One region of the Vibrio qinghaiensis genome, then DNA from elsewhere that is predicted to be linked to it. Evidence: predicted binding sites of a transcription regulator. Region 1 holds the regulator's gene; each other region holds the start of a gene.
The links. The regulator PurR, encoded in region 1, represses purine synthesis genes. The targets are predictions, from matches to a motif close to TNANGNAAACGTTTNCNTNA.
Positions count from the first base shown of each region.

Region 2: purL (phosphoribosylformylglycinamidine synthase) is a predicted target of PurR. The motif match lies at 1,509-1,528, and genes of this name have one in related genera.
Region 3: CCZ37_RS15545 (formate--tetrahydrofolate ligase) is a predicted target of PurR. The motif match lies at 1,992-2,011, and genes of this name have one in related genera.
Region 4: purE (5-(carboxyamino)imidazole ribonucleotide mutase) is a predicted target of PurR. The motif match lies at 1,497-1,516, and genes of this name have one in related genera.

Region 1 covers NZ_CP022741.1:1,648,346-1,651,519, forward strand. Annotated here, with positions in the region: gene torD (molecular chaperone TorD) at 1-372, shown strand, start outside; gene purR (HTH-type transcriptional repressor PurR) at 643-1,650, shown strand; cyclic di-GMP riboswitch class I at 1,812-1,897, shown strand; gene CCZ37_RS07555 (TfoX/Sxy family DNA transformation protein) at 2,012-2,599, shown strand; gene CCZ37_RS07560 (TVP38/TMEM64 family protein) at 2,749-3,174, shown strand, end outside.
Region 2 covers NZ_CP022741.1:753,648-756,821, forward strand. Annotated here, with positions in the region: gene mltF (membrane-bound lytic murein transglycosylase MltF) at 1-1,374, opposite strand, end outside; gene purL (phosphoribosylformylglycinamidine synthase) at 1,685-3,174, shown strand, end outside.
Region 3 covers NZ_CP022742.1:507,743-510,916, forward strand. Annotated here, with positions in the region: gene msrB (peptide-methionine (R)-S-oxide reductase MsrB) at 1-68, opposite strand, end outside; gene CCZ37_RS15545 (formate--tetrahydrofolate ligase) at 214-1,962, opposite strand; gene CCZ37_RS19075 (hypothetical protein) at 2,081-2,224, opposite strand; gene CCZ37_RS15550 (RNA methyltransferase) at 2,357-3,091, shown strand.
Region 4 covers NZ_CP022741.1:40,712-43,885, forward strand. Annotated here, with positions in the region: gene CCZ37_RS00195 (5-(carboxyamino)imidazole ribonucleotide synthase) at 1-934, opposite strand, end outside; gene purE (5-(carboxyamino)imidazole ribonucleotide mutase) at 939-1,424, opposite strand; gene tsaC (L-threonylcarbamoyladenylate synthase type 1 TsaC) at 1,625-2,182, shown strand; gene hemF (oxygen-dependent coproporphyrinogen oxidase) at 2,203-3,117, shown strand.

The DNA.
Region 1 (3,174 bases):
CTGCCCTATGCCTCAATTTACATTGGAAAATCAGGGTTGCTCAATGACGAACCAGCCAGAGCAATGTCGGATTTGATGGCAGCCCATCACATTACAGTCAACGATGCACTCAACGAACCCGCCGACCACATTGCGATTGAACTGGATTTCTTAGGTAACTTGGTCATTCGCTCCAATGAACTTGAGCAAGAAGCACACTTTGAACAAGCCTTTACGCAGCAGTGTGATTTTATTGAACAACATTTGCTCTCTTGGATCCCACAATTCCATCTTCGTTGCCAACAAATTGATCAATTTGGTTTTTATGGTGCCGCAAGCGAATTGTTAGTCGCATTTCTTCACTTAGACCGCGATTATTTATCAAACCAATGAGATAACCTGGTTAATATCTATTACTAAATCGGTCAGTTGTGACTGTTGACCGATTTATTCGGTGGATTTTTCGTTGCTTGATCGACATTTGCGGACTAGAATCTTGGCCGCAAACGATAAAAAAATGAATTGAAGATGCAACCGCTGTCTAGAGGCGGTTTTTGTGTTTTTACTACTTTTAGGCTTCAATATGACACTGATAGGCCTAATACCGCTGAATTGCTCTTCGTGACTACCACTTTCAGCAGTTATCGACAGGACAGAGAATTTATGGCTACGATTAAAGACGTTGCACGCTTAGCGGGCGTATCAACCACCACGGTATCGCATGTAATCAATAAAACTCGCTTTGTGGCTGAAGCAACCCAAGAACGAGTGATGGAAGCGGTATCAGAGCTCAACTATGCACCAAGTGCAGTCGCTCGCAGCTTAAAATGCAACACCACCCGTACCATTGGTATGTTAGTGACCCAATCGACAAACTTATTTTTTTCTGAGGTTATCGATGGTGTTGAAAGTTACTGCTACCGCCAAGGCTACACACTTATTTTGTGCAATACCGGCGGTATTTACGAGAAACAACGCGACTACATCCGCATGCTAGCGGAAAAACGTGTCGATGGTATGTTAGTCATGTGCTCGGACCTCACCCAAGAACTGCTTGAGATGCTTGATCGTCATTCAGACATTCCGAAAGTTATCATGGATTGGGGCCCTGAAAGTTCTCAAGCGGATAAAATTATTGATAACTCAGAGGAAGGCGGATATCTCGCCACCAAATACCTTATTGATAATGGACATACTGACATTGCTTGCTTAAGTGGACACTTTGAAAAAGCGGCGTGCCAAGAGCGAATTCAAGGGTTTAAGCGTGCGCTTGCCGAAGCAGGCCTTAAAGCGCATGACGATTGGATTTTAGAAGGTAATTTCGAATGTGATACGGCGGTTCTCGCCGCCGACAAGATCGCCGCCATGGACAAACGCCCAACGGCTGTTTTCTGCTTTAACGATACAATGGCTCTCGGTTTAATGAGTCGCTTGCAACAAAAAGGCATCCGTATTCCTGATGACATGTCTGTTATTGGCTATGACAATATAGAACTGGCTGAATACTTCTCGCCACCGTTAACCACGGTTCACCAGCCAAAGCGACGAGTAGGGAAAAACGCCTTTGAAATCCTATTGGAACGCATTAAAGACAAAGAGCATGAACGTCGTGTGTTTGAGATGCACCCCGAGATTGTTGAACGCAACACAGTAAAAAATATCACAAAATAGTGTCATTATTTAAAGCAAGCGACAAATGTCAATTTTAGGAATTTTCCTACACTTGAGACAGAACGCCGTATCAAATAATAGTAAATTTGGAATAAGCATCACGCAAATAATAAATAAACGTGATGCTCATCCAAAAATTTATATATTCTTATTATTAGAAGTCACGCACAGGGCAAACCATTTGAAAGGATGGGACGCAAAGCCTCCGGCCTAAACTGAATATTCAATAGGTAGCGGGGTTGCCGATGGCAAATATGCAAACGTTAAGTTTACTCCTTACTGACACTCTTTCTGCATAAGTTTGCTAATCTCTCGGACCTGATTTTGGTGGCGTTTTTCCCATACACCGAGAATTTACAGCATGGATAAACCAATACTTAAAGATTCTATGCGACTCTTCGAACAACTTGGACGTGTTAAGTCTCGTTCAATGTTTGGCGGCTTCGGCATTTTTGTCGATGACACCATGTTTGCTTTGGTCGTAAACGATAAACTTCATATTCGCGCAGACGATTTGTCAACCTCTCGCTTTAAAGAGCAAGGCTATGAGCCCTATATCTATAAAAAACGCGGGTTCCCTGTCGTCACGAAATATTTTGCATTGCCTGACAATTGTTGGCAAAACCCTTCGCTCATTTTACGAGATGCTGCTGTCGCACTCGAAATCGCAAAACAAGAGCGAGAGATTCAAGCCCAAGCCAAGCCAGATCGTCTAAAAGATCTCCCAAACCTTCGTCTCGCCACCGAACGTATGCTCAAGAAAGCTGGGATTGAATCTGTGACAGATTTGCAAAGCAAAGGAGCCTTGGAAGCCTATAAAGCGATTCAGCAAACCCATTCTTCTTCAATCAGTCTTGAATTGCTATGGGCCCTTGAAGGTGCGATTGAAGGCAAGCATTGGTCGGTTATCCCACAATCTCGACGCGATGAATTAGCTAAAAGCCTTTAACCTCCGAGTAAATAAATATCTCGATTAAATAATCAAATACGCTCGCATCACCATGCGGGCGTTTTTTTTCATCCCGTTTTGAAATATAAATTCGACTTCCTCTGTCTTCTTCACTATATCTAGTAAAATATGTCGTTTTGAGGAATACCATGAATAAAAAACTTCTCTTAGGCTTGGCTTTATTGGCCTTTATTGTCTTTTTGATTGTAAATTTTGGCCACTATCTAACGTTAGATAATGCCAAAGCACAGCAAATGCTATTAAACGAATACATTAGTCAAAACGTGATCAGCGCTGCTTTGATCTATTTTTCACTCTATATTGTGCTCACTGCTTTCTCTATCCCTGGAGCGGCGGTCGTCACGTTATTGGGCGCTGCGCTGTTTGGTTTTTGGACGAGTTTACTACTTGTCTCCTTTGCCAGTACCATAGGTGCAACAATCGCCTTTTTGAGTAGCCGTTTCTTGCTACGAGAGTGGATCCAAACAAAGTTTGGTCAAAAGCTGCAAACGATTAATCAAGGTGTCGAAAGAGATGGCGCATTTTATCTATTTTCACTGCGCTTAATTCCTGTT
Region 2 (3,174 bases), 890 kb from region 1:
ATAATAGCGACGAATATTTTCAACGTAGGCTTTAGCTTCATCACCTCGTGCATAACCATATCGGGTTTGGCTGAAGTATTTTTTCTGCCTCAACTGGGGGAGGCGATCTTTGACTTCGGTCCAGGAATCAGGGTTGGCACCTTGCTGTTTAGTTAAGCGCCTTGCATCCATCATATGCCCATAGCCGACGTTATAGGAAGCAAGAGCAAACCAAATTTTCTCATGTTCTGGGATCGAGTCTGGTATACGTTGCACCATCCGACGTAGGTATTCGACACCACCACGGATCGATTGTTCCGGATCGAGCCGATTGGTTACACCAACACTTTTAGCCGTTGGGAGGGTTAGCATCATCATGCCGCGCACTCCCGTGGGAGATTTAGCCAAGGGATTCCAGTGGGATTCTTGATAAGCTAAGGCGGCAATCAATCGCCAATCAAATTCGTCAGAATATTGTTGGAAAAGAGGCGACCATTTGGGGAGGCGCACATCGAGAGCTCTAATAAAGGCGCGCGTATCGACATAATCAAATGTACCGACGTGACCAATATATTTCTCTTCCAAGGCTGCTAGTTGGCCAGATTGTTTAAGGTTGCCAAAAAACTCAATCATCAAGGCGTATAAGCTTTCATCTTCAGAACGACGCATATACCAAGCGATGGGCTGATCTTCAGTTAATTCAAAGGCGATGGCTAAGTCAGGGTAGATTCGCTGCGATAGCGAGACTTCGACCGAATCAGCCATGGTAAACAGCAGTTCGCCATTCGAAACTTGTTTTAAAAGGTCGTTAACGTCGGCGTTATTATTCACATTGTACTGAAACTCTGGGTGGATCTGTTTAATGTCGCTGAGCGTATTTTCAAAGTGGGATTCATTCACGATAGCAAAAACGCTGTCACCTTCATGACCAGCAATCAGTTCCGGTTGTTTTTCCAGTAATTGTTTTAAATTTCTTGGACGCCAGTTGCCTTTCTTATAGACGACTTGTTGGCTGACATAGTAATAAGCGGGCCCTGTTCTGAACTCATTCAGATGTTGGTTGGACTGGCTTAATCCTGCTGCAATAACGTCGATTTCCCCATTTTTCAGTGCAGGAAAGAGACTCGATAACCGATAAGCGGGTTTCATCTCCAATTTAACCCCAAGCTGATTGGCAAATTCACGCGCCAGCTCGTAGTCAAGCCCCGCGGGGCCATCAGGGCCAATGTAGTAGGAGAGCTGATTGTTCAGCGTGCCCACTCGCAATACGCCACGTTCACGAATATGATCAAGCTCGCTTTTAGGATCGGAATCGATTTGGCAACCGACGACAAAAAGAGTGAGTAGGAAAATGGACAATGAGCGATGAAGCTGAGTCAGATAATTCTTTGGCATTTATGAGCGATCTCTTACATCAATTACTACCTTTATATCAAAGGCGGCCATATTGGCAAAGTTTCAGATCAAAAACGGATGAAAAAGTGTCGGTGATCACGCTAATGTGGTTGTATTTCAAATTTGACAAAAAAAGACGCAAACGGTTGCTTTTGGTGTTACGTCACAAAAAGAATTCCTTTATAATGCGTCCGAAATGACGAGGTGAAATTGGTATGTATTCGGTTTTCTTTTATTAAATTATTGTATTTTAATGATTTTGAATTTATTCCAATTACACTTCAACCCACTGTATAAGAGACCTAAGCACATGAGAATTTTGCGTGGCTCCCCAGCGCTTTCTGAGTTTCGTGTTAACAAACTCGTTGAACTTTGTCGTGAACAGCAACTGCCTGTATCGAGTATTTACGCGGAGTTTATGCATTTTGCTGATCTCTCTGCGGATTTAGACGCTCAATCCCTTGAAAAATTAGAGAAACTACTCACTTATGGTCCAACCATTCAAGACCATGAGCCACAAGGTCTTCTTCTGCTTGTGACGCCTCGTCCGGGCACTATTTCTCCTTGGTCTTCCAAAGCAACAGATATTGCACACAATTGTGGTTTAGTGGATGTGAAGCGTTTAGAGCGGGGTACGGCTTATTATATTGAATCCGAAGTCGCGCTTTCTGCCGAGCAAATCAACTCTATCCAAGCAATTATTCATGACCGAATGATGGAAGTCGTGTTTACCGATTTCGAATCGGTAACAGCACTGTTCAAAGTCGCAGAACCTGCCCCAGTGGCGTACGTTGACTTGCTGAATGGCGGACGTGCAGCGCTTGAAAAAGCAAACGTTACCCTTGGGCTTGCACTGGCTGAGGACGAAATTGATTATTTGCTCGAAAGCTTCATCACCAAGCTTGAACGTAATCCAACCGACATCGAATTAATGATGTTTGCGCAAGCAAACTCTGAGCATTGCCGCCATAAAATCTTCAATGCCGATTGGACTATTGATGGCGTTAAGCAAGACAAATCGCTGTTCAAGATGATCAAAAACACTTATGAAGTAACTCCTGATCACGTGCTGTCTGCCTATAAAGATAATGCCGCCGTCATGGTGGGTTCAGAAGTTGGGCGTTTTTTCCCTGATCCAGAGACACGCCAATATGGTTATCACCATGAAAAAGCGCATATTTTAATGAAAGTGGAAACACACAACCACCCAACGGCGATTGCTCCTTGGCCGGGCGCTTCAACGGGTTCTGGTGGTGAAATTCGTGATGAAGGCGCAACGGGGATTGGTGGAAAACCTAAAGCTGGGTTAGTCGGTTTTACTACTTCAAACTTGCGTATTCCGAATTTTGTGCAACCTTGGGAAACGGATTTTGGTAAACCGGGGCGCATTGTTACGGCACTCGATATTATGCTGGAAGGCCCGCTCGGTGGTGCGGCTTTTAACAACGAATTTGGTCGTCCCAACCTGCTAGGTTACTTCCGTACTTACGAAGAGAAAGTCAATTCTCACGCAGGTGAAGAAGTGCGTGGTTATCACAAACCAATCATGATTGCTGGTGGGATGGGGAATATCTGCGACGAGCATGTGCAGAAAAAAGAGATCCCTGTTGGCGCGAGCTTAATTGTGCTCGGTGGTCCGGCAATGAACATTGGCCTTGGTGGGGGCGCCGCTTCTTCTATGGCATCTGGTCAATCTGCGGAAGATCTTGATTTTGCCTCGGTACAGCGTGAAAACCCAGAGATGGAACGTCGCTGCCAAGAGGTGATTGATCGCTGCTGGCAACTCGGTGAGGCGAATCC
Region 3 (3,174 bases), on a different replicon from region 1:
CTAAATAGCGAAAACAGAATAGGCACAATAAGCGCTATTGAGAATATAAAGGGAGTAAAACGTTTCATAACCGACCTTACTTATTTTTTATTGATACTGGTAAAGAACGGTGAAAAGCGCAAAAAATTACAGAGAAAGGAAACAAATAGCGTGAAGAAAGCCTTTCTGAGGCCGAAGATTTGTGCTCAGAAAGGTTAATTTCGAATAATAATCTCAGTTTAGGCCAATAATATTTCCATTAGAATCAATATCTAAACTCATAAAGGCGGGTTTTTCAGGAAGACCCGGCATGGTCATCACGTTGCCGCATAGTGCGTAGATAAAGCCAGCACCCGCACAGAGCTTTAATTCGCGAATCGGTACATCAAAACCTTTTGGTGCACCTTTAATTACTGCATTAGTGGAAATCGAAAGCGGCGTTTTTGCCAAACAAACAGCAAGCTTCCCGTAGCCTTGCTCTTGCATGTTGTGTATTTGACGTCGTGCTTTATCACTAAAAGTGACGCTTGCCGCGCCATAGCCCTTTTTCGCCACAGCGTTGATCTTATCTTCGATCGTCTGCTGTGCTTGGTATAACGGTGTGAACGTACTCACTTTTTGACACTGCTTAATGACTTTGGAAGCAAGCTCAGTCGTCCCTTCGCCTCCAAGAGCAAAACCGTCACTCAGTGCAACCTCCACCTGATAGGGTAGTGCGTGAATCATTATTGCGAGCTGCTCAAGCTCTTCTTGGCTGTCTTGTGGAAAGCGGTTAATGGCAACCACGGCGGGTATTCCATACTTACTCACATTTTCAATATGCCATTTGAGATTTTCAAAACCGGACACCAGCGCGGCATGGTCTGGCTGAAATAGAGTGTCGGGAACTGGCTGGCCGGGACGCAATTCATACAGACCAGAGTTCGCTTTTAAGCCGCGAAGTGTGGTGACGATAACAGCGCAATCTGGCGCTTTCCCAGATGTCGCGGCTTTAATATTGCACGCCTTTTCAAATCCCATATCAGAGCCAAAGCCGCCCTCTGTTACAGTAAATTCGGCTAACCTTGTGGCGATGTCATCGGCGATAATAGAAGAGTTGCCGTGCGCGATATTGGCAAAAGGTCCGGCGTGAATCAGTGTCGGTACGCCTTCTAACGTTTGCATTAATGTAGGCTCAATCGCCTCTTTCATACTAACGGCCATTGCCCCAGCGACTTGCAAATCTTCGGTGGTAATCGGTGCACCATGGTGGCTATAGGCGACGACAATCCGCCCAATCCGTTGACGCAGATCGTTTAAGTTTTTGGCTAAGGCAAGAATCGCCATTAGCTCAGAAGCCGCTGAAATATCAAAACCGTCTTCACGTTCAAAGCCATTGATTGATTTATCCGTTTCATTTCGGCCAACGGTGACCATGCGCAGTGCGCGATCGTTGTGATCCATCACTCGCTTCCAAACCACATTATTCGAGTCGATACGCAGTGCTTTCATTGCGGTGCGTTGCTCGAAATCGTCATAACCAAGGCGCTGTTCGTGATAGATCCGGGCATCTATCGCCGCTGCCGCTAGGTTATGCGCGGCTGTGACGGCGTGGATATCGCCAGTGAGATGCAAATTGAGCTCTTCCATTGGTGCCACTTGTGAATAACCGCCGCCAGCGGCTCCGCCCTTAACACCAAAGATTGGTCCCATTGAGGGTTGACGAATACATGCCATCACCGAATGACCCAATTTCGCCATTCCTTGTGATAGGCCTATAGTGGTGACGGTTTTTCCTTCCCCTAATGGCGTTGGGGTAATGGCGGTCACAAGGATTAACTTTCCAACCGTTTGTGTTTGCAAACGTTCAAGGCAACTTAATGAAATTTTGGCCTTAAAGCGGCCTTGGCTGTGGAATTCGCTGGCGGTGAATCCTGCTTTGTTAGCGATAGCCTCTATGGAGGTTAATGAAGTGGCGCGGCAAATTTCAATATCAGGCAGCATAAAACCCTCATTATTTAGTATTGTACGGGTTGGGGAAACGTTTGCGTCGCGATAATAACGTCAAAAAATGGGTTGTAAAGTTATTTAATGAGTGGATTATAAACTAATGTCTGAGCTTTTAGCTCGATTCTTCGTTCTCTTTTGTGGCATTGTCGCAGGGCTCTTTATGATGTTCATCTTCAAGTTGATCACTATCTTGTTGATCATAATGCTTGACGACAAAGGGGATTAACATAACGGAAGAGGGAAGAAAACGTTTCATATGGATTTCCTTGTTTGTTAGTCACTGAACCTATGGTATTGAAACTCGACTTACACTGCTTTAGCTCTGACGGCCTTTACTCTATAATGCGGCGTTTTTACTAGGCCAACCTTACCTCACTGCGGATATTTTATGATTTCAAAAAACCAACTGAAACTACTTCGTGCTTTAGGCCAAAAGAAACAGCGCAAGGCTCATGGCCTGTTTTTAGTGCAAGGCGAAAAGAACGTGTTGGAATTGATTAACAGCCAACTGACGGTGAAGCAGGTTTTTGCCACTGCGGAGTTTATCGCACAAAACCGCGTTGAGCTTAGTGTTTTTGAATGCATTGAGGCCACATTAGATGACTTGACCAAAGCCAGCACTTTGGTGAGCAATAATGCGGCAATCGCAGTTGTTGAGATCCCCGAAGTGACGGTGCCTGAAGCGAAAGGATTGATGATCGCTCTCGATGGTGTTTCTGACCCCGGTAATTTAGGGACGATTATCCGTGTTGCTGATTGGTATGGCATTAAACAGATTGTCGCTAGCCACGATTGCGCCGATCCATACAATCCGAAGACCATCAGTGCCACCATGGGTAGCTTTGGGCGTGTTACGGTGAGCCAAGTGGATTTGGGTGCTTATTTACAGAGTTCAAATCTACCTGTTTATGGGGCTTTTTTAGAAGGTGAGAACGTTCATCATACGAAATTTGCAGCAGAAGGAATTTTATTGATGGGCAGTGAATCGCATGGTATTCGTGCCGAAGCGGCTCAATATGTCACCGACAAAATCACCATTCCCGCCTTCGGGGGAGCTGAGTCACTTAACGTAGCAATGGCTACGGGTATTATTTTGGATAACCTGCGCCGCCAACATCACTAGATCAAATCAAGATCACTCGATCAATAAGTAAAGCTTAAAAGTTGTTGCTTTGGATTGTCGTCAAAAAGCGTGATAACGGATGC
Region 4 (3,174 bases), 1.3 Mb from region 1:
GTAAATTGTCCTCACCCAAAATATTAATCATCGCGGTTGGGCGAAGTAACTTCGTGCTGCCTAAAGGTAAGCCACATACTGCGCGAAGGTGATTCTCAAATTGGCAGGTTTCTGCGCCTTGCTGTGTCCAGTGACCAGAGTTATGGACTCGTGGTGCAATTTCATTCACCAACAATGTTCCCTGCACATCAAAAAACTCGAGCGCTAGCACACCGACATAATTGAGACGAGCGGCAACCGAGGCAAACATCGACAGTGCTTGTTCTTGCAAGGCTGGGTCATCTATCGCTGTTGATAAACTCAGTACACCGTTAATGTGCACATTTTCTGCCAGCGGGTAAACCGCGATGCTGCCATCTTTGGCACGCGCGCCGACTAACGAGACTTCACGATCAAAGGGAACAAACTGCTCTGCCACTATCGCTTGAGTCGGAGTGGCTTGGATGCAGGCTTCCATTTCTGGCCAAATGAGCTCTGCTTGTGAAGCTTCTTTTAAACGCCATTGACCCTTTCCGTCATAGCCACCCAGTGCACTTTTTAGAACCATAGGCAGGCCGATGTTAGTTATCGCGGCATCTAAATCTTCACGAGTATTAATCACAAAGTATTGGGCATTTTTTGCGTTGGCTTCATCGAGTAGCGCTTTTTCAAGACGGCGATCGCCTCCGGCTTTAATGGCTTCGACACTAGGAAGAAACTTACCACTTTGCTCACAAACAGTGAGGATTTCATGGGGAATATGCTCAAATTCAGCGGTAATGACATCCGCTTGTTTGATCGCATTGTTTAAACCGTGACCAGTGATGTGTAATGTCAAAGGATGGACGATGTTACCGCTGCCCACATCAAAAGCGGAGATTTGAATGTTCAGAGGAGCGCCAGCCAGCGCCATCATGCGTGCCAGTTGCCCAGCGCCCAAGACTAAAACATGCATAGTATCAATCCTCTGCAGGGTTAGGGTGGCTCAACACCGCTTCAGTTTGTGCTAAACGAAATGCTTCCACTTTTGCCATGACGGCCTCATCACTGGTGCCGATGATTTGCGCGGCAAGCAGCCCAGCATTGGCCGCGCCTGCTTCTCCAATAGCTAAGGTGCCCACCGCAATCCCTTTTGGCATTTGCACAATCGAGAGTAAAGAGTCCATCCCTTTGAGTGCTTTTGACTGAACGGGAACGCCAAGTACCGGCAAGCTAGTAAACGCTGCCGTCATGCCCGGCAGGTGTGCGGCTCCGCCTGCGCCAGCTATGATGACTTTAAGGCCGCGTTCTCTTGCGCTGGTGGCGTAATCGGCAAGAAGTTGAGGTGTGCGGTGAGCAGAGACAACTTTGGTTTCGTATGCCACACCAAATTGATCCAACATGTCAGCAGCTAGCTTCATTGTGGGCCAATCGGATTTTGAACCCATGATAATTCCGACTTTCATCTCAAACTCCTTAATACTTCTAAAAATGGGGTGAGCGGGATAATTTGCGCGCATTATACGAGTATTTTTTCCTTAGGAAAACGTTTGCGTCAGCTTAATTGTGCAATTGATACATTTTATAAACAAATAGCTTTAGCCAGTTTTCAACGAAGTTTGTACACTTAGCCGCACTGTATTAAAGAAACCGATGGACAGTTTTTGTGAATAACTTTGAACACACTTTGCAGGCTCTACGTGACGGTGAAGTAATTGCCTACCCAACGGAAGGCGTGTTTGGGGTCGGGTGTGACCCAGATAACCCGCAAGCCATTCAGAAGCTTTTAGCGCTCAAGCAGCGTCCTGTGGAAAAGGGGTTGATTTTAATTGCGGCCTCTTACGAACAATTGCTTCCTTATATCGATGAGAGCCAGTTGACATCAGAGCAGATCGCACGAGTACATGCCACTTGGCCTGGCCCTGTGACATGGATAATGCCGACCAGTGATAAAGTCTCTACTTGGGTGAGTGGACAATTTGATTCGATAGCCGTACGTGTAACAGATCATCCTTTAGTGCAAAAGCTATGCAATGCGTTTGGAAAACCATTAACCTCGACCAGTGCGAATTTAAGTGGTCTTGCACCTTGCCTGACAACGGAAGAAGTTGAATCGCAATTGGGTGAGCAACTGGTTGCGATTTTAGATGGTCAAACCGGTGGTCGAAATAAGCCCAGTGAAATTCGTGACGCGAAAACCTCACAAGTATTAAGACAGGGTTAACCCTGCTAAGGAAGCAAGCGATGCCAACCATTGATAAGCAAGCCGTCAAACAATTTTTGCTTGAGCTGCAAGATTCCATTTGCCAGCAACTTGAACAAGCGGATGGCCAAGCACTGTTTGAAGAAGATGCATGGCATCGCGAACCGAGTGAGCGTTTGGGAGGCGGTGGGCGAACTCGAGTGATGAAAGAAGGCCGTGTTTTTGAACAAGGCGGCGTGAATTTCTCACATGTGCAAGGGCAGCAAATGCCCGCTTCAGCGACCGCGCATCGCCCTGAATTAGCTGGACGTCATTTTGAAGCGATGGGGGTTTCTTTGGTGATGCATCCAAACAATCCCTATGTTCCGACTTCTCACGCCAATGTTCGTTTCTTCATCGCTGAAAAAGAAGGCGAAGATCCTATCTGGTGGTTTGGCGGAGGATTTGACTTAACGCCTTTCTATCCGTTTGAAGAAGATGCTCAATCATGGCATGCCACAGCGAAAGCACTGTGTGTTCCTTTTGGTGAAAAAGTGTATGCCGAACATAAATCGTGGTGCGATGAGTATTTCTTCCTCCCTCATCGCAATGAAACGCGCGGTATTGGTGGCCTATTTTTCGATGATTTAAACGCTTGGGGATTTGAGCGCTGTTTTGCTTATATGCAAGCTGTCGGTAAAGGATACACCGCTGCGTATTTGCCGATTGTTGAACGTCGTCAAGCGATGGAGTACGGTGACAGAGAGCGCCAGTTTCAACTTTATCGCCGTGGTCGCTATGTAGAGTTCAACTTAGTGTATGATCGCGGCACATTGTTTGGTTTGCAAAGTGGCGGTCGAACGGAATCGATTTTAATGTCGATGCCGCCATTAGCTCGTTGGCAATATCGTTATCAAGCGGAAGAGGGCAGCGCAGAAGCGAAATTAAACACCTTCTTGCTGCCGAGGGAGTGGTGACCGCGGTACATTTTCAATGATAGGGGCGCCGAGGTGGCCCTGTTAATTATCGAGAGG